Regions from separate parts of the Azospira sp. APE16 genome, predicted to be linked through region 4. Evidence: predicted binding sites of a transcription regulator. Region 4 holds the regulator's gene; each other region holds the start of a gene.
What was found. The regulator FNR, encoded in region 4, switches genes on or off when oxygen is low (the NO sensors DNR and NnrR bind a similar motif). The targets are predictions, from matches to a motif close to TTGANCTAGNTCAA.

Region 1: the regulator FNR is predicted to act here: its motif matches at 2,525-2,538, upstream of ACLSSQ_RS07110 (NAD(P)H-dependent oxidoreductase subunit E).
Region 2: the regulator FNR is predicted to act here: its motif matches at 2,397-2,410, upstream of paaK (phenylacetate--CoA ligase PaaK).
Region 3: the regulator FNR is predicted to act here: its motif matches at 3,510-3,523, upstream of ACLSSQ_RS16180 (cytochrome-c peroxidase).

The regions. Positions count from the first base shown of each region.
Region 1 is NZ_CP179682.1:1,458,313-1,463,365, forward strand. It holds gene ACLSSQ_RS07095 (acetate/propionate family kinase) at 1-194, opposite strand, end outside; gene ACLSSQ_RS07100 (bifunctional enoyl-CoA hydratase/phosphate acetyltransferase) at 191-1,603, opposite strand; gene fabI (enoyl-ACP reductase FabI) at 1,635-2,399, opposite strand; gene ACLSSQ_RS07110 (NAD(P)H-dependent oxidoreductase subunit E) at 2,665-4,494, shown strand; gene ACLSSQ_RS07115 (2Fe-2S iron-sulfur cluster-binding protein) at 4,494-5,053, shown strand, end outside.
Region 2 is NZ_CP179682.1:3,108,661-3,113,713, forward strand. It holds gene sucD (succinate--CoA ligase subunit alpha) at 1-474, opposite strand, end outside; gene sucC (ADP-forming succinate--CoA ligase subunit beta) at 486-1,646, opposite strand; gene ACLSSQ_RS14760 (DUF2889 domain-containing protein) at 1,698-2,249, opposite strand; gene paaK (phenylacetate--CoA ligase PaaK) at 2,483-3,799, shown strand; gene ACLSSQ_RS14770 (MATE family efflux transporter) at 3,898-5,053, opposite strand, start outside.
Region 3 is NZ_CP179682.1:3,394,150-3,399,202, reverse strand. It holds gene hypF (carbamoyltransferase HypF) at 1-609, opposite strand, end outside; gene hypB (hydrogenase nickel incorporation protein HypB) at 649-1,845, opposite strand; gene hypA (hydrogenase maturation nickel metallochaperone HypA) at 1,893-2,237, opposite strand; gene ACLSSQ_RS16185 (nickel-dependent hydrogenase large subunit) at 2,230-3,219, opposite strand; gene ACLSSQ_RS16180 (cytochrome-c peroxidase) at 3,589-4,599, shown strand; gene ccmA (cytochrome c biogenesis heme-transporting ATPase CcmA) at 4,800-5,053, shown strand, end outside.
Region 4 is NZ_CP179682.1:2,921,781-2,926,833, forward strand. It holds gene hemN (oxygen-independent coproporphyrinogen III oxidase) at 1-963, opposite strand, end outside; gene fnr (fumarate/nitrate reduction transcriptional regulator Fnr) at 1,115-1,861, shown strand; gene ACLSSQ_RS13945 (hemerythrin domain-containing protein) at 1,958-2,536, opposite strand; gene ACLSSQ_RS13950 (SirB2 family protein) at 2,547-2,933, opposite strand; gene ACLSSQ_RS13955 (NnrS family protein) at 2,953-4,170, opposite strand; gene ACLSSQ_RS13960 (hypothetical protein) at 4,186-5,053, opposite strand, start outside.

The sequences.
Region 1 (5,053 bases), 1.5 Mb from region 4:
TGGAGCGGGATGTCCACGTCGTCCAGCTTCTTGCCCTTGTCGTCCTTGGCCTTGATGTGGGCCTTGACGCCGATGCCGTCGATCTGGCCGGAGAGCACGGGTTCAGCAGCGATGCCGCCGCCGTTCTCCAGCTCGTAGAGGGAGAACTTGATGGAGGAGGAGCCGGCGTTGAGGGTGAGGACGGCGCGGGTCATTGGTTCTGCTTCCGGTAGGCGTGGGCCATCAGGGCGGCAATGGCGCAGGACGCGGTGCGGGTCTCGGCGGTGTCGGCGCGGGAGGTCAGCACGATGGGGCACTTGGCGCCCAGCACGACGCCGGCGGAAAGGGCGTTGGCCAGGTATTCCAGCTGCTTGGCCACCATATTGCCGGACTCCAGGTCAGGCACCACCAGGATGTCGGCCTGACCGGCGACGGCGGACTTGATGCCTTTGGTCTTGGCAGCCACCAGGGAAACGGCGTTGTCGAAGGCCAGGGGGCCGTCCAGCAGGCCGCCCTTGATCTGGCCCCGGTCGGCCATCTTGCACAGGGCGGCGGCATCCAGGGTGGACTGGATCTTGGGATTGACCGTTTCCACGGCGGAAAGGATGGCCACCTTGGGTTCCGGGTTGCCCAGGATGTGGAAGAGATCGATGGCATTCTGGATGATGTCCACCTTGTCTTCCAGGGTCGGCGCGATGTTGATGGCCGCATCGGTGATCATGATGGGCTTGGGATAGGTGGGCACGTCCATGTAGAAGACGTGGGAGATGCGGCGGGAGGTGCGCAGGCCGTTGGCCCGGGATACCACCTCGCCCATCAGCTCGTCGGTGTGCAGGCTGCCCTTCATCAGGGCCTCGCAGTCGCCGTTGCGCACCAGGGTCACGGCCATGGCGGCGGATTCGTGGCTATGGCGGGTATTGACGATGCGGATGCCCGTCAGGTCCAGTCCGTTTTCTTCGGCGACGGAGCGGATCTTGGCCTCCGGACCCACCAGGAAGGGTTCGATGAGGCCGGCCCGGGCGGCGAAGATGGGGCCCTTCAGAGATTCGGCATCGCAGGGATGGGCCACGGCCACGGGAATGGGTTCCAGGCCGGCGGCGGTGGCCAGCAGGGCCTGGTAGCGGGCTTCCTTGTCGCTGATGGTGAATTCGGGCAGGTGCACCCGCTCGCGGCGGATCTTCTCCGTCGGCGCCAGCACCTCGGCGGTGCCGCTCACCACCTGCAGGCCTTCCTGGTTGGTGCATTGGCAGTCGAAGAGGATGTGCTTGTTATGGTCGAACTTCTGCTTGGCGGTGATGGTGATGGTCACCGTGTCGCCGATGGTCACCGGCCGGGAGAAGTGCAGGGACTGGTCGACGTAGATGGTGCCCGGCCCCGGGAACTGGGTGCCGAGCACGGTGGAAATGAGGGCGCCGCTCCACATGCCATGGGCCACCACCTCCCGGAAAATGCCGCTCTGGGCGAATTCCGGGTCCACCACGGAGGGATTCACATCCCCCGACATGATGGCGAACAGCTTGATGTCTTCCGGACGCAGGGTCCGGATCAGGGTGGAAGAGTCTCCCACCTGGATTTCGTCGAAAGTCTTGTTTTCGATGTACTGCTCGGTGTGCTCAGCGTGCATGGCGCCTCCCGTTTTTGATTGTGTGGAGCTCTTAGCCGACGATGTTGTAGCCGCCGTCAATGTAGATGGTACCGCCGGTCAGGGTCTTCGCCACATCGCTGCACAGGTAGGCGGCCAGGGCGCCGACGTCGTCGATGGAGACCAGGCGGTGCAGGGGGGCCCGTTCCACGGCGTCCTTCATCAGGTCGTCGAAGTGGGCGATGCCGGAGGCGGCGCGGGTGGCCAGGGGGCCCGGGGAGATGGCGTGCACCCGGATGCCCTTGGGGCCCAGCTCGGTGGCCAGGTAGCGGGTGGAGGCCTGCAGGGCGGCCTTCACCGGGCCCATCATGCCGTAGTTGTCCACCACTTCATCGGCGCCCAGGTAGCTCATGGTCAGCAGGGAGCCGCCGTCCTTCATCAGGGGCTCGGCCAGCTTGGCCATGCGGATGAAGGAGTGGCAGGAAATGTCGATGGCCCGCAGGAAGCCCTGGCGGGAGCAGTCCACCACCCGGCCGTGCAGGTCTTCCTTGGGGGCGAAGGCGATGGAGTGCAGGAGGAAGTCCAGCTTGCCCCACTTCTGTTCGATGGCGGCGAAAACAGCTGCCAGCTGATCGTCCTGTTCCACGTCCAGGGGCAGCACCAGGGGGGCGGCCAGCAGCTCGGCCAGGGGGCGCACGTGGGGTTCGGCCTTTTCATTCAGGTAGGTGACCGCCAGTTCGGCGCCGCAGATGTTGAAAGCCTTGGCGCAGCCGTAGGCAATGCTCTTGTTGTTGGCGATACCGACGACCAGGCCTTTTTTGCCGTTGAGGTTGAACATTTGCAGAACTCCAGGTTAGTTGAATGAAGGTGAACCATCCGGCGTCCAGTCTGGACCGGGGCCGTTATTGCAATCCTGTTTTCGTTATCATGCCGCATTTTGTGTTGCGGTGCAGCATATCGATTTTGACCTAGATCAAGGCCTAGTGGCAGTAGGACCTTAGCGGACGAGGGATAAGCCGGTATTTCGTTCCGATGACGTCCCCGTTACAGCGGCTTGCGCTGTGTCAACGTTTTTGCATTGACCATACCTATAATCCTCCGGCATGACCTTACAAGGGGGAGGGATTTTGGAACCGATTGCCAATTCTCTGGATGCAGTCCTCGAGGCGGTTTTGAGTAAACGCCGCCGGGACCCCACCCAACTGCTGCAAATTCTCCGGGAAGTGCAGGAACAGGTGGGCTACATCCCCTCTCCCGCCCTCACCGCCATCGCCGCCGCCCTGAAGCTGCCCCGGGCCCGGGTCGAGGGCGTGGCCGGCTTCTACTCCTTCCTCCATCTGCAGCCGGTGGGCAAATACCGGGTGCTCTTCTCCGACAACGCCACCGACCGTCTCCTGGGCAATCTGGACCTGCTCGGCACCATGTGCCAGAAGCTGTGGGTCGAACAGGGCAAGGTGTCGGAAGACGGCCTGGTCTCGGTGGACGTCACCTCCTGTACCGGCATGTGCGACCAGGGTCCGGCCCTGCTGGTTAATGGCCGCCCCATCACCCGTCTCACCCACCAGCGCGTCAATGAAATCTGCGAGCTGATCCGTTCCCGCCGGCCCCTGTCCCTGTGGCCCCAGGAATACTTCCGGGTGGAGGACAACATCCGCCGCAAGGACGATCTGCTCAATACCGTGCTGGAGCCGGGGGCTGCCCTGGCGGCGGCCATGGCCCTGGGGCCCGAGGCCTGGCTGGGCGAGGTGCAGAAGTCCAGCCTGCGCGGCCGTGGCGGCGCCGGCTTCACCACCGGGGTCAAGTGGGAGGCCTGCCGCAACGCACCCGGCGAGGAGCGGGTCATCGTCTGCAACGCGGACGAAGGTGAGCCCGGCACCTTCAAGGACCGGGTGCTGCTGACCTCCTATCCGGACCACGTGTTCGAGGGCATGACCCTGGCGGCCTACGCCACCGGCGCCCGCCAGGGCTTCCTCTATCTGCGGGGTGAATACCGCTACCTGCTGGAGCCCCTGGAGGCGGCCCTGCAGCGCCGCCGGGAGGCCGGGCTGCTGGGGCAGGGCATCCGGGGCCAGGCCGGTTTCGATTTCGACATCGAGATCCATCTGGGGGCCGGCGCCTATGTCTGCGGCGAGGAAACGGCCCTGATCGAGTCCCTCGAAGGCAAGCGGGGCACGCCCCGCATCCGCCCGCCCTTCCCGGTGATCAAGGGCTATCTGGGGCGGCCCACGGTGGTCAATAACGTGGAAACCCTGGCCAAGACGGTGCTGATCGCCCTGGAAGGAGCCGAGCGCTTCGCCGCCGTCGGCACCGCCCAATCCACCGGCACCAAGCTCCTCTCCATATCCGGCGACTGCGCTTTTCCCGGCATCTACGAGTATCCCTTCGGCGTTTCCATCGAGCAGATCCTGGAGGATTGCGGCGCCACCGACGTGCAGGCGGTCCAGGTGGGCGGCGCTTCGGGCACCTGCCTGGCGTCCTACGAGTTCCACCGGGGCATTGCCTACGAGGACGTGCCGACGGCCGGTTCCTTTATGATCTTCGATACCAGCCGGGACCTCTTCGAGGTGGCGCGCAACTTCGTCCACTTCTTCGCCCACGAGAGCTGCGGCTTTTGCACCCCCTGCCGGGTCGGCACCTCCCTGCTGCAGAACTTCATGGACAAGCTGGCCACCGGCCACGGCGCCAAGTACGACCTGGCCGACATCGAGTGGATCAACCGCCTGCTCAAGGCGGCCAGCCACTGTGGCCTGGGCCTGGCCGCCGCCAACCCGGTAGTGGAGACCCTGATCAAGTTCCGCCCCGCCTACGAGCGTCGGCTCCAGTCCCTGGATTTCGCTCCCGCCTTCGACCTGGACCAGTCCCTGGCCGAGGCCCGGCGCATGACCGGGCGCGACGATGCCGACGCCCACCTGAGTTCCGTGGAGGCCCACTGATGAGCGATACCAAGAAATTCCTGCTGGACGGCAAGCCGGTGCTCTTCCAGGATGGCCAGACCATCCTGGAGGCCGCCCGCCAGGCCGGCCACTACATTCCCCACCTGTGCTGGCATCCGGATTTCCCGGCCCACGGTTCCTGCAAGCTGTGCATCGTCAAGGTGGGCGGACGCCACGTCTCGTCCTGCGCCATGCCGGCCAAGGAAGGCATGGAGGTGGAGAGCAATACCCCGGAGATGAACGGCGAGCGGCGGGCCCTGCTGCAGATGCTGTTCGTCGAGGGCAACCATTTCTGTCCCTCCTGCGAGAAGAGCGGCAACTGCCAGTTGCAGGCCCTGGCCTACGACCTGGAAATGCTCTCCGCCCATTTCAACCATTTCTATCCCAACCGGCCGGTGGATGCCTCCCACCCGGACGTCCTACTGGACTTCAACCGCTGCATTTTCTGCGAGCTGTGCGTGCGGGCCAGCCGGGACATCGACGGCAAGAGCATCTTCGCCCTCACCGACCGGGGCATCCACAAGCACCTGGTGGTCAATGCGGAAAGCGGCCGCCTGGC
Region 2 (5,053 bases), 190 kb from region 4:
GCCGATGCGCCCCTTCTTGTGGATGTGACCGGGCATGATGCCGATCTTGATTTCATCGGGGGTGATCAGGCCGGGGCAGTTGGGGCCCAGCAGCAGGGTCTTCTTGCCGCCCTTGGCTTCCTTTTCCTTCATCTTGTTGCGCACTTCCAGCATGTCCCGCACGGGGATGCCTTCGGTGATGCAGATGGCCAGGTCCAGGTCGGCTTCAACAGCTTCCCAGATGGCGGCAGCAGCGCCGGCGGGCGGCACGTAGATGACGGAAACGGTGGCGCCGGTGTCCTTGGCAGCTTCCTTGACGGTGGCGTAGATGGGGATGTCGAAAATCTTCTCGCCAGCCTTCTTGGGATTCACGCCGGCAACGAAGCAGTTCTTGCCGTTGGCGTATTCCTGGCACTTTTCCGTATGGAACTGGCCGGTCTTACCGGTGATGCCCTGGGTGATGACCTTGGTGTCTTTGTTGATCAGGATGGACATTCAATAACTCCTTACTTGACCGCGTCGACGATCTTCTGGGCCGCTTCGGCCATGGTATCGGCGGAAATGATCGGCAGACCGGAATCCTTCAGGATCTGCTTGCCCAGGTCCTCGTTGGTGCCCTTCATGCGGACCACCAGCGGCACGGACAGGTTCACTTCCTTGGCCGCGGTCACCACGCCGGTGGCGATGGTGTCGCACTTCATGATGCCGCCGAAGATGTTGACCAGGATGCCCTTGACCTTGGGGTTCTTGAGCATGATCTTGAAGGCTTCGGTGACCTTCTCGGTGGTGGCACCGCCGCCCACGTCCAGGAAGTTGGCCGGCTCGGCGCCGAACAGCTTGATGGTGTCCATGGTGGCCATGGCCAGACCGGCACCGTTCACCAGACAGCCGATGTTGCCGTCCAGGGAGATGTAGGCCAGGTCGAACTTGGAGGCTTCGATTTCGTCGGCGTCTTCTTCATCCAAATCGCGGTATTCAACGATTTCGGGATGACGGAAGAGGGCGTTGGAGTCGAAGTTGAACTTGGCGTCCAGAGCCTTGATGTTGCCGTTGCCTTCCAGGATCAGCGGGTTGATTTCCGCCAGGGAGGCATCGGTTTCCATGTAGCACTGGTACAGCTTCTTGATCTCGGCCTGGGCCTTGGCCACGGAGTCGGCGGGAACGCCGATGCCCTGGGCCAGGTTCAGGGTCTGCTGGTCGGTGATGCCGACCAGGGGATCAACGAATTCCTTGAGGATCTTCTCGGGGGTGGCGTGGGCCACTTCCTCGATGTCCATGCCGCCTTCGGAGGAGGCCATGACGGCGACCTTCTGGGTAGCGCGGTCGGTCAGGACAGCCAGGTAGTATTCCTTCTTGATGTCGGCGCCTTCTTCAATCAGCAGGCGGCGGACCTTCTGGCCTTCCGGGCCGGTCTGGTGGGTCACCAGTTGCATGCCCAGAATCTGGGTGGCGTATTGGCGCACTTCATCCAGGGACTTGGCAACCTTCACGCCACCGCCCTTGCCGCGGCCACCAGCGTGAATCTGGGCCTTCACGACCCACACCTTGCCGCCCAGTTCCTCGGCGACCTTGACAGCTTCGTCGACGGAGAAGGCAGGCTTGCCGCGCGGCGTCGTCACGCCGAACTTTCTCAGGATCTCCTTACCCTGATATTCATGAATTTTCATGCGCTTTCCTTGCTTGGTTGAAGTTGCGAGCAAAAGGCAGGAGTGTCTCCCCTACCCCATTTTCTGGTCACGGTACCAGCGCGGGTAATAGCGCTGGACCGCTTCCGAAGTGGATTCGAGGGCATGGCAGCGGTCAAGCTGATAAGGCTTGTGACCATGGTCCTCGTTGTCTTTCATTTCACTGGCAAAGGTCTGGATCGCCGCCGTCGGCAGCACCATGACCAGCTCGGTCAGATGGGAGCAGCCTTTGACATCGCCAAAACGCTCCTTGACCGCCCTGCGGAAGCCGTGAAACAGATTCAAGCCTACCAGCCTGTTGTAATCCGCGTTGATACGGTCGCATTGTCCCACATAGGGCATGCCGTCCGTCCGGGTCTCCGCCGCGAGAATGTTGAATTCCCGATCAATGGTGACCCGTACCCACATATCGTGCACCGGTTCTCCTGCTGGCCGCAGCCCGGAGGAAAGGGGGTAATCATGATCCTTGACGTCGGTCAGACGCGCCTCCACGTCCCACAGACCATCCTCGCGCTTGAAGCCATACAACTGGATGCTGCGGACGTGCAGGCGCTGGCGGGCAACAGGGGCAGGGGAAAGTGGCATGGGGAGGCCGGATTCTTTATGCAACGGATTACAGCAGCGGAGCGCTATCTTATTGTTAGTCCGCCAATATTAACACAAGAAAAAAGGCGCCCCGCTGTTTTGCATTCATAATTATGGATACAAATCCCGGGCCTGCAGCGCCTCCATTTGATCCAGATTAAGCGCCCCCCGCCCCGCCGCCCCCAGAATCCCGGACAGCATTATTACAACGACAAAAAGTCGGGGAGAAAACCATGCACCGGGAGTCCGCCGCCGCCCTGGAAGGGGAACGCATCGCCCGCGCCAGCCGGGACGAAATCGCCGCCCTGCAGCTCAAGCGCCTGCAACAGACCCTGCGCCACGCCTACGAGAAGGTGCCCCATACCCGGGCCAAGTTCGACGCCCACGGCGTCCATCCGGACGACCTGAAGACCCTGGCGGACCTGGCCAGGTTCCCCTTCACCGGCAAACAGGACCTGCGGGATAACTACCCCTACGGCCTTTTCGCCGTGCCCATGCGCGACATCGTGCGGGTGCACGCCTCCAGCGGCACCACCGGCAAGCCCACCGTGGTCGGCTACACCGCCGGCGACATCGACCGCTGGGCCGACATCATGGCCCGGGCCCTGCGCGCCGCCGGCGCCGGACCGGAGGACATCGTCCATGTGGCCCACGGCTACGGCCTGTTCACCGGCGGCCTCGGCGTCCATTACGGCGTCGAGCGCCTGGGCGCCACGGCGGTGCCCGTTTCCGGCGGTCAGACCGAGCGCCAGGTGCAGCTCATCGCCGACTTCAAGCCCACGGTGCTGGTGGTGACGCCCTCCTACGCCCTCAACCTGGCCGACGAATGCGAGCACCAGGGCTTCGACCTGGCCGGCTCCAGCCTGCGCATCGGCCTCTTCGGCGCCGAGCCCTGGGGCGAAAGCATGCGGGCGGAAATCGAGCGCCGCTTTGGCATCGCCGCCATGGACCTCTACGGCCTGTCGGAAGTGATGGGCCCCGGCGTCGCCAGCGAATGCATCGAATCCCGGGACGGCCCCACCATCTGGGAAGACCACTTCTACCCGGAGATCATCGACCCCAATACCGGCGAAGTCCTGCCCGACGGCGCCCACGGCGAACTGGTGTTCACCTCCCTGACCAAGGAAGGCATGCCGGTGGTGCGCTACCGCACCCGGGACCTGACCACCCTGCTGCCGCCCACGGCCCGCAGCTTCCGCCGCATCGGCAAGATCACCGGCCGTTCCGACGACATGCTGATCATCCGCGGCGTCAACGTCTTCCCCAGCCAGATCGAGGAATTCGTCCTCAAGCAGGCCGAGCTGTCGCCCCACTACCAGCTGGAGGTGTGGCGCGAAGGCCACCTGGACAAGCTGGACATCCGGGTGGAACTGAAGCCCGAGTTCGCCAATGCGGGCACCCACGTCTCCGAGCAGGCGGCGCGGGAGCTGCAGCATCACATCAAGTCCTACATCGGCATTTCCACCCGGGTGCGGGTGGAGGCGGTGGGCAGCATCGAACGGGCCGTCGGCGGCAAGGCCCGGCGGGTGGTGGACAAGCGGCCGCAATAGCGGCATCGCCTGGAAGGCAGGCAGGACGCCGCTGCCAGCCGTGCCTTGCCTGACAACGAGACGGGACGCGCCTTTTCAGGCAGGAGCGGCGAAGCGCCCTATTCCCGGGTTGCCGCCAGCACCCGCCACAGCAGGCCGCCCAGCAGCACCGCCGCCAGCACCAGGCTGGCGGCGGATGCGGCCCAGTAGCCGGCCACGCCCATGGCCGGGCTGCCGTAGGCCAGCCACCAGCCGCCCCCCAGGCCGACACCCCAGAAGCAGAGGGTATGGATCAGCATGGGCAGGAAGGTGATCTTGCAGCCCCGCAAGGAAAAACCCGCCACCGTCTGGATCGCGTCGAACAGCTGGTAGGCCGCCAGATAACCCACCAGGCCGACGGCTACCGCGGCCACCCGGCCATCCCCCGTGGCGGCTCCCACCAGGGGCCCGGCACCCCACCACAGCAAGCCCCCAAACAGCAGCGACAGACCGGTGGCCAGGACCATGCCGGCGCCGACCGCCCGCTCCATGCCGGCCTGATCCCGGGCCCCGGCCGCCCGCCCGACCCGGGCCAGGGTGGCGATGGCCACCGCCAGGGGCAGCATGTAGAGCAGGGCCGCCAGGTTGGCGACGATGCGGTGCCCCGCCACCACGGTGGCACCTTCCCGGGCGATGAAGAGGGCGATCAGGGTGAAGGCGCTGATTTCCACCAGGTTGGAAAAGCCCATGGGCAGGCCCAGGCGCAGCAGCTCCCGCAAGCGCGCCCACTGGGGCCGGTGCCAGCGCCCCAGCAGGGCCAGGGGCGCCAGGGCGGCCGAGCGCCGCAGATAAGCGAAACCGCAGAGAAAACCGACCCCGACGATGATCAGGGTGGACCAGCCGGTGCCCTCCACCCCCAGGGGCGGGCCGCCCCAGCGCCCCTGGATCAGGCACCAGGAGAGGGGCAGGTGCAGGGCGGTGGTCGCCAGGCTGATCAGCATGAAGGGCCGGGAATGGCCGAGGGCATTGGCGAAGGCGAACAGGGTGCGGTACAGCAGCACCAGGGGCAGGCCCCAGGCCAGCAGGTCGAGGTAGGCCCGGGTCTTGGCCTCCACCGCCGGCTCCATGGTGGCCATGGCCAGCAGCGGGTCGGGGAAGCGCATCAGCAGGCAGGCCGGCACGGCCAGCACCAGGGCCACCCAGAAGGCCTGCTGCAGGGCGGCGGCGATTTCCCCGTGGCGCCCGGCGCCGTGCAGGTGGGCCACCACCGGCGCCACCGCCTGCAGCACGCCGGCG
Region 3 (5,053 bases), 470 kb from region 4:
AATGGGCTGGCCGGCGGCGTCGAGCAGGCGCAATTGGGGCCCGCAGTCCGGGCAGCAGTTGGCCTCGGCGTGGAAGCGCCGGTTGTGAGGATCGGCGTATTCCGCGGTGCAGGCCGGGCACTGGGGGAAGGGCGCCAGGCTGGTGCGGGCCCGGTCGTAGGGCAGTTCCCGGGTGATGGAATAGCGGGGGCCGCAGTGGGTGCAGTGGGTGAAGGCGTAGCGGTGGCGCCGGTCCTGGGGCGCGAACAGTTCTTCCAGGCAGTCGTGGCAGAGGGCGCTGTCGGGGCCGATGGCGGTGCTGGCGTGGCCGCCCCGGCTCTCGACGATGAGAAAGCCGGGCAGGCTGCGCTCCGGTTCCGCTTCCCTTACTTCCACTGCCTCGACCCGGGCCAGTTCCGGCGCCTCGGCCCGCAGCCTGGCGATGAAGCGCTCCACCAGCGGGGCCGGGCCCCGGGCTTCGATATCCACCCCTTCGGCGTCGTTGCGCACCCAGCCGCCAAGGCCCAGCTCAAAGGCCAGGCGATAGACGAAGGGACGATAGCCGACGCCCTGCACCAGGCCGCGGACGCGGACCCGGCGGCAGAGCAGGGGAAGGGTGAGGTCGTTCATGGCAGCGGTGCAACCGGGGCGGCAGAGCCGCCCAGGGGATCAGCGGCGGGCCAGCAGGCCTTCCAGTTCGGCGATGCGGGCCTTCAGGGCGGCGACGTTTTCCTGGCGGGCCGCCTTGGCAGCGGCCAGGCCCTTTTCCACCCAGGCCAGCCACTCGGCGAAGCCTTCGCCGCTGGTGGTGGAGAGCCGGATCACTTCCAGGGCCGGATTGACCCGGCGGGCGTATTCCACCGCCTTATCCGCATCGAAAGTCAGGTGGGGCAGCAGGTCCACCTTGGAGAGCAGCATCAGGCGGGCGGCGCGGAACATGTCCGGGTACTTCAGCGGCTTGTCCTCGCCTTCGGTGACGGAGAGGATCACCACCTTGCCGGCCTCGCCCAGGTCGAAGGCGGCGGGGCACACCAGATTGCCGACGTTCTCGATCAGCAGCAGGGAGTCGTCCTGCACCTCCAGCTTTTCCAGGGCGTGGCCCACCATGTGGGCGTCCAGGTGGCAGCCCTTGCCGGTGTTGATCTGCAGGGCCGGGGCGCCGGTGGCGCGGATGCGCTCGGCGTCGAAGCTGGTCTGCTGGTCGCCCTCGATCACGGCCACCGGGTATTTGGCCTTCAGTTCCTCGATGCTGCGGCAGAGCAGGGTGGTCTTGCCGGAGCCGGGGCTGGAAACCAGATTGAGGGCGAACACGCCCTTCTCGGCCAGGGCCTGGCGGTTCTTGGCGGCGTAGGCGTCGTTCTTGGAGAGGATGTCCCGCTCGATCTGCACCATGCGCTTCTGGCTCATGCCCGGGGCGTGGGCGCCGGCGGGGCCGCTGCCGTAGTCGATGCTGCCATCGCCGTGATGGTGGTGATGGTCGTGCCCGTGGTCGCCCTGGTCCCCCTCGGCGTGTGCATGGTGATGCTCGCCCTCGTGGGTATGGGGATGGCTGTGGCTGGTGCCGTCGGCGTGGGTATGCACGTGGCCGTGGGCCGGGGCGGCAGGCTGGGGCGCGACGCCCTGGTGATCGTGATGATGTTCGCCGTCGTGATGGTGCGGGTGGCTGTGACGGGTGCCGTCGGCGTGCACATGCTCGTGCTGGTGCTCGTCGTGGGCATGGCTGTGGCCGTGACCGTGCTCGTGGCCATGGCTGTGGGCGGTGCCGTCCTCATGCACATGCCAGTGTTCGTGACCATGTTCGTGATCGTGGAGGGCGTCGCCCTCGATGCGGGTTTCGCCGGCGCTGCAGCCGCAGGTAGTACACATGGTCGATGCTCCTTCGATTTCCTGAATTCTGTGGTGAGGGCTGGCCCTCAATCGACTTCCAGTTCCCGCACCCGCATTTCCGTGCCGGCCGTGGGCTGTACCGGGTAGCCGCCGCATTCCGGGCAGGGGTCGTACACCTGGGCCAGGGGCACGGTCTTCTGGCAGGAGAGGCACAGCCCCTCGCCGGGGACGCTGACGATTTCCAGCTTGGCGCCGTCGGCCACCGTGCCCTTGCTCACCGCCTCGAAACAGAAGGCCATGGCTTCCGGTTCCACCGAGGAGAGCTGGCCGATTTCGAGGAAGACGGTCTTTACCCGGGCAAAGCCCTGGGGGCCTTGGGCGGCGTCTTCGACGATTTGCAGCACGCCCTCTGCCAGGGACATCTCATGCATGGTGATGCGTATCCAGGGTGATGCCCACGGCGACGCAGGGGTCCAGGGACAGGGCGATGCAGCGGGCCATGTGCCGGGCGGCTTCCGGGGTCGGGGCGGGCAGGCCGGTGGTGTCTTGGACGAAGGCACCGGCCGGGTGAAAGTTCCATTCCGTGGGGGCAACAATAACATAGCGCTGCACCGTGCCGGCAGCCAGCGCCACCAGATGCAGCAAGGGCCCTCGGGCTGTTTCCACCCGCGCCAGGCCGATGCCGGGGGCTGGGCTGCAGGCATCCACCCAGGCCGGGTCCCAGTGGCCGGCGAGCAGGGCTTCCAGCTCCAGGCAGCGGGCCTGGAGGCGGGCGGCGACACGGCGGCCGGCCTGCCACAGGGCGGCCACCTCGGGCTGACGGCGGCAGCGGGCGGCGGCGCCGGTTTCCCGGGGCTGGCCGGCCAGGGTCGGGGCCAGGGCATGGGCGGCGAGGCAGTCCCAGTCCCGCTCTCCAGGGAGGGATTGCCACCAGGCGGATGCATCCAGGTGTTCCAGCAGGTCCGTGCCGGGAGCCGCGCACAGCGGCAGTTCCAGGGCATGGGCGGCGAAGCTGCGCCATTGGGGCCGATCGGCGGCGGGCAGACCCTTGCGCCAGGCCACCAGGGCCTCCTTGCGCGGCGGCAGGCCCAGCAGGGGCGGCCAGTCCAGGCCCAGGCGCCACAGGTGTTCGCCGATCATCTCCCGGCTCAGGCGCTGCCGTTCGGCCCCATCCGGCTCGGCCATCGGGGTGCCGGCGGCAGCGGCCAGGGCCCGGCGGGCGGCGCTGCCCTGGGCGGCGGCACAGAGGGTGAACAGGCGCGGCGCCAGTTCGCCGGCCTCGGCGGCGGGACGGCCCTGCAGCAGGCGGGCGGCCAGGGGGCGGGGGCTGGCGACGCGGGCCGCGGCAATGCCCTGGCCGTCCCATTCCAGGGCCAGTTGCAGCGCGCCGTCGTTTCCCTCGTGCTGGCCCATGCCGGCCTGCCTCCCGCAAAAAAGCCGCTACCCTAGGGGATCGGGGCCGCCGTCGCCTTGATTACCGTCAAGGGGGCGGGAGATAGGGGCGGGCGCGGACCGTACGGCCCGTCCGGTGTGGCGATGAGGGCCGGCTTCCCGGGGAGGCGGCGGCGGGGCCGCCGATTGCTCCGGAATCCCCGGCCAATACAGGCGTTGAAGGCCGGCGGCGGATGTTGTCCGGGGACTGCTGCCGTAAGGGTGTATAGGCGAAAGCTATAGGATGTATAGCCAAAAACCATTGAAAAACATTGACTTACATCAACAAGACCCTACTCGTGGGATGGACAATGGCGGCACAATATTTCCATAACCCGAAGGGAGTGACACATGTTCCAACTCAAGATCACGCCGACCGCCATCGTCCTGGCGGCCACCCTGGGCCTTGCCGGCCTGGCGCAAGCCGCCGGCAACGAGCCCATCCAGCCGATCAAGCCCGCCAAGGTGGCCAACCCCGCCCTGGTGGAACTGGGCAAGAAGCTGTATTTCGACCCCCGGCTGTCCATGTCCGGCTTCATTTCCTGCAATTCCTGCCACAACCTGTCCATGGGCGGCACGGACAACATCAAGACCTCCATCGGCCACAACTGGAACGAAGGTCCCATCAACGCGCCCACCGTGCTCAATTCCAGCCTCAACGTGGCCCAGTTCTGGGACGGCCGTGCGGCCGACCTCAAGGCCCAGGCCGGCGGCCCCATCGCCAACCCGGGTGAAATGGCCTCCAACCACACCCTGGCGGTGGACGTGGTGAAGTCCATTCCCGGCTACGTGGCCGAGTTCAAGAAGGCCTTCGGCTCCGACAAGGTGGATATCGACGGCATCACCAAGGCCATCGCCGCCTTCGAGGAAACCCTGGTGACCCCCAATTCCCGCTTCGACAAGTGGCTGAAGGGCGACCAGAAGGCCCTAAGCAAGAACGAGCTGGAAGGCTACAAGCTGTTCAAGGACAGCGGCTGCGTCGCCTGCCACAACGGTCCGGCCGTGGGCGGCAACTCCTTCCAGAAGATGGGCGTGGTGGAACCGTACAAGGCTTCCAGCGCCGCCGAAGGCCGGGTCGCCGTGACCGGCAAGGATGCGGACCGCTTCAACTTCAAGGTGCCGACCCTGCGCAACGTGGAAATGACCTACCCCTACTTCCACGACGGCGCCGCCAACACCCTGAAGGAAGCGGTGGACACCATGGGCCGCATCCAGCTGGGCAAGAAGTTCACGGATGAGGAAAACGCCAAGATCGTGGCCTTCCTGAAGACCCTGACCGGCGACCAGCCCAGCTTCAAGCTGCCGATCCTGCCGCCGTCTGCCGACGCCACCCCGCGTCCCCAGCCCTTCGGCAAGAAGTAAGCAGCGCCTCTCGACTTGGAACGGGGGCCGTGGCCCCCGTTTTTTTCTGCACCTAAATGCTTCCGGCTATTGGGAACAGGTGCCGGATAGCCCATAATCCGGGCTGCCGGGAATAATTTGCACCGGTTTTGTTTCCCATCAAAGAGCCGCTACACTCTCGCCTCCATAATCCCGCCCAGATTGCCTGGACGCCCTCATCAATGCTGGAAGCCTCCCAACTGGAATGCGTACGCGGTGACCGTCGCCTGTTCGCCGGGGTGAGCTTTCGCCTGGAAGGCGGAGAATTGCTCAACCTGCAGGGCAAGAACGGCGCCGGCAAGACCAGCCTGCTGCGCATGCTGGTGGGCCTGGCCCAGCCCGTGGCGGGCGAGATCACCTGGCGCGGCGAGCCGATCCGCAAGCTGGCCGAGGATTACCGGGCCGAGCTGTGCTACATGGGCCACCACAACGCCAT
Region 4 (5,053 bases):
GTAGCCCTGGAAATTGCGGTGCAGCCGGCCCTGGCGCTGGGCCACGGCCAGCTCGTCGTCCGGCTTGGCGAAGTGGTCCATGCCGATGAAGACGTAGCCGGCATCGGTCAGCTTCTTGATGGCCAGGGAGAGCAGCTGCAGGCGCGTGTCGGCGTTGGGCAGGTCGCTCTCGTTGATGCGCCGCTGGGGCTTGAAGAGGCCCGGCAGGTGGGCATAGTTGTAGATGGAGAGACGCTCCGGGTCCATAGCCAGGACCCGCTCCAGGGTGCGGTTGAAGCCCATCACCGTCTGGTGGGGCAGGCCGTAGATGAGGTCCACGCTGATGGACTTGAAGCCGCTCTTGCGCGCCTGGTCCATCACCGTGAAGGTTTCTTCCTCGGTCTGGATGCGATTGATGGCCTGCTGCACCCGCTCGTCGAAATCCTGGACGCCCAGGCTCATGCGGTTGAAGCCCAGCTCGCCGAGCAGGGCCACGGTGGGCCGGTCCACCTTGCGCGGATCCACTTCGATGGAAATCTCGGCCCCATCCACCAGCTTGAAATGGCGGTGGGTGAGGTCCATCAGCTGGTGCATTTCCTCATGGGAGAGGAAGGTGGGCGTGCCGCCGCCCCAGTGCAGCTGGGAGACTTCCCGATCCCCGTCCAGCAGGTACTCGGCCTGCAGGGCCATCTCCTTGCCCAGGTACTTGATGTACTTGGCGCTGCGGCCGTGATCCTTGGTGATGATCTTGTTACAGGCGCAGTAGTAGCAGATGGTGTTACAGAAGGGGATGTGGAAGTATAATGACAGCGGTCGGCTGATACCGCCGATGTTGCGTTTGCCCAACCACAGCTTCAGGGCCTCGGCATCGAAGGCTTCGACAAAACGGTCAGCCGTCGGATAGGACGTGTAGCGCGGTCCATTGACGTCGAAGCGGCGGATGATCTGGGGATCGAAAACCAGGTTGTTGGCGGTAAATGTCATTGAAAAACAGTCGTTGCAGAACCACACATTAGGTGCGGCTTATTATCGTGGTGCAGGAACTGGGGCACGTTGACCTGGATCAAAGGCTTCCAAAGGGCCTTCCGGCGCAGGTTACCACCATCCGAACGCCCTTGGCCCAGCGAGGAACAGCATGCCGTTGAAGAAGACCAGCGCCCAAGAAATTACCCTGTCGGTCATCAAGACCGCCTGCTCGAACTGTAACCTGCAAGAACTGTGTCTTCCCTACGGTCTCAACGAGACCGAGATGTCCAAGCTGGACGAACTGGTCAGCACCCGCCGCAAGATCAAGCGCGGTGACCACCTGTACCGGGCCGGGGAGGCCTTCGAATCCATCTACGCCATCCGCGCCGGTTTCTTCAAGACCGACGTGCTGCTGGAAGACGGCCGCGACCAGGTCACCGGCTTCCAGATGGCCGGCGAGCTGCTGGGCCTGGACGGCATCAGCACCGAACACCATTCCTGTAACGCGGTGGCCCTGGAAGACAGTGAAGTCTGCATCATCCCCTTCCCCCGCCTGGAAGGCCTGTCCCGGGAGATCGTGGCCCTGCAGCACCACTTCCACAAGGTGATGAGCCGGGAGATCGTGCGCGACCATGGGGTCATGATGCTGCTCGGCACCATGCGGGCAGAAGAACGGCTGGCCGCCTTCCTCCTCAATCTCTCCCAGCGCTTCACCGCCCGCGGCTATTCCCACGCCGAGTTCTACCTGCGCATGACCCGGGAAGAAATCGGCAGCTACCTGGGCCTCAAGCTGGAAACCGTTTCCCGCGCCTTCTCCCGCTTCCAGGAAGAAGGTCTGATCGCCGTGCAGCAGAAGCACATCCGCATCCTGGACATCCCGGGCCTGAAAAAGCTGATGACCCACCAGTCGGCCTGATCCCGGACAAGCGTCAAACAAAAAAGCGGCTCCGCGGAGCCGCTTTTTTTATTGCCCGGATTATTGCCCGGGCTTAGTCCAGGAGTGCCGGCAGTCCTACTGCTCCCCTTCCGGAAACACCGCCCCCCGCCGCGCCGCCATGCTGCGGCCGACGGCGGCCGCCTGCTCGGGGGACAGCAGGCGCCGCCCCAGGGGCAGCAGCTCCCGGGTTTCCAGATCGATGTGTCCCAGATAAAGCTCGGCCAGCCCTTCCACCATGGCCGCCGGCAGGGCCTCGCTGCATTCCCCCGGCTGGGCCGCGACGATGGCCTGCAGGCGGGCCAGCACCTCATCCCGCGCCCGGTCCATGCGCCGGTGATCGGCCAGGATGCGCTCGATGAGGGCCTCCACCTGGGCCGCCACCGCCGCTTCCCGGGCCACCGCCTGGCTCGCCCGCAGGGCGGGAAAGAGGTCATCCTCCTCGTCCGCATGGTGATGGGGAGCGGCCACGGAGAAATAGCGCAGCACGCCCTGGGCCGCCTCCCGGGCAGCCTGGTCAGCGCCGTGCCGGGGCAGGTGCTGCACCAGGCGACGCAGGGTCTCGATCTGGGCCTGGATGCGACCGTGGCAGGCATCCAGCATTTCCAGGGGTTCGTCGAAACTGGGGGCGGCGGCGCCCAACAGGCTGTGGCTCATGCAATTCCTTTCACAGACCGGCGAAGAAGCCGGCGGGATGACGCGTCAGGGCAACGGAAACGATATAGGCGAAACACGACAGGGCCATGACGAAAAAGATGCCCCGCACCGCCTTGCTGCGCCCCCGCTTGAGGGCCACGCTGCCGCAGCCGATGTAGGCCAGCAGGGCCAGCACCTTGGCCGTCAGCCAGCCCTGGACGAAGGGATACTGGCCGGAGAGAAAGGCCAGGGCCAGGGCGCTGCCGAGCAGCAGGGTATCCACCACATGGGGCGCCACCCGCGGCAGGCGCCCCTGCAGTCGAGGCGACTCCTGCAGCATCCAGAATCCGCGCAGGAGGAATCCGAGGCCGGAGAGGACGACGCAGGTGATGTGCAGATGCTTGAGGGCCAGGTACATGGGATGGCTCCGCGATCCGTCAGCCGGGCTGGCCGTCGGGCCGGGGCCGCAGGTACATGGCGCCGTGGCGCCGCACCCACAGGGCGAACACCAGCAGCCAGGCCAGGCTGGCCAGCCACTGCAGGTTGAAGGGGCCGGACAGGGGCAGGAACTCGCCGGCGATGCGCAGCAGGGGCACGCTCTGGAACAGCCAGAACAGGGGCCAGGTGGTCTGATCCCCGGCGTTGATGGGCCGGCCCGAATGCCCCAGGGTGACCCGGGTGACCATGCCCAGCAGCATGGAAACGAAATAGCCGATACTGATGGCGTGCAGGGGCGCCAGGCCGCCGAAGCTGCCGCCCAGCGCCAGGGCCAGTCCCTGGCAGGCATAGAGCACCAGCCCCAGGCCCAGCCAGACGGTGGCGCCATGGATCATGGCCAGCATGGGCACCGCCAGGCTGCGCCGAAGCTGCCACTTCCAGGAGAAATGAATGACCACAGCGGCGGCAACGGCGTCCGGCAGCCACAGGGCTCCGTGCCAGCCGACCAGGGCCAGCAGGGCGTGGCCGAGGAAACAGGCCAGCACCAGCCACAGCAGGGGCATGGGCCGGTAGATGGTGTAGTTCTTCAGCACCGCTGCAGTGAAGAAGGGCAGCATGCGATGGCTGACGATGAAGAACACCGGCAGTAGGCAGCCCCACAGCCCCAGCTCGATGCCGGCCCGCACCCCGTCGCCGGCCATGACCGCCAGGCCCCAGGCATAGGCCCAGAGGGCGACCAGGCCCAGCCCCAGGGCGGCCAGCAACGCGTAGGCGTGGGAACGGTCCGGTGCGAAGCCCCGGGGCTGGGGCCAGGTCACGGCCCGGGCCAGGGCGACCAAGCCCCACAGCCAGCCGAGGGACGCCACCACCAGGCCGGACACGGCCAGGGGCGCCGCCAGCAGGCCGCCCCAGAAGAGCAGCCAGCCGCCGGCCAGCAGAGCGAAGGCCGGCAGGTACTGGCCCCGCGTCAGGGCCGGGGCGCTCACCCACTTGGGCAGGGCCGTCATGAGAAAACCGAAGATGAAGGGCGGGAACAAGCCGAACAGCATCAGGGCCCCATGCAGCCAGATGCCGGGCAGGGCCCAGGCCGGAGCCCCATAGAGGCCGGCATAGCGGCCGCCCAGGTCCACCGCCCAGAACAGCACCGCCAGCAGGCTCTGCAGGGCGCCGAGGGCGAACATGACCCGGTGGGGGGCGCTGAAAAAGGCCTTGAACATGGAATCTCCGAAAAATCAGGCAGCCGTGGCGAGCTGCTCGCCGATATGCCGTAGATGCCGCCGATAGACCTGCAGGCAGCGCCAGAGGTTCACCAGCAGCCACAGGTTGGACAGCAGCAGGGCCAGTCCGGCCGGCCAGGCGAACCAGGCGGGGCGGACCACGGCGGCCAGCAGCAGGACCAGGGAAGCGGCATGGGCCGCCATCTGCCGCGCCATGGCGCTCTCGGCCAGGATGCGCTTCATGTTCGGCGCCAGCACCCGGCCCTGGCCCGCGTTCTGCAGATGCAGCCAGATGAGAAAGGGCACGATTTTGTACAGCATGCCGGTGATCACCGACATGAACCCGCCCACCAGCAGGAGCATGCCCAGCAGCAGGGGCAGCCCGGGCCACAGGCCCAGGGCCGGCCACAGCTGCCCCACCGCCCACAGGGCCGCCCCGCCGACGGCGCAGGCCAGCCCCAGCCGCCAGTAGCGCTGGGTGGCATCGAGCCGGGCCCGCTTGCTGCGCACCAGCAACCACAGGGTCGCCAGGGCAAAGGTGCCGCAACCGGCCGCCACCAGGGCCGCCAGGAGGGGGGCACCGCCCCAGCCGGCCGCCTCGGCGCCGCTCCACAGGGCCAGCAGCAGGAACAGCAGGGGCGCCAGGAGCCGGGTCAGCCAGCCGGGAAAAGCCGGCGTCAGGAGGAACATGGGCACCACCACGTAGGCGACGCCGGACAGCAGCAGCACGCCCCAGCCCACCAGGCCCCAGGCCAGGTGGATGCCGGTGATTTCCAGCAGGGGCCAGGACAGCCCCCAGGCCAGGTTGACCAGCATGGACAGGCCCAGCAGCACCGTCACGCCGAGGCCGGCCACGGCCAGCTTGAGGGCCCACTGGATGGTG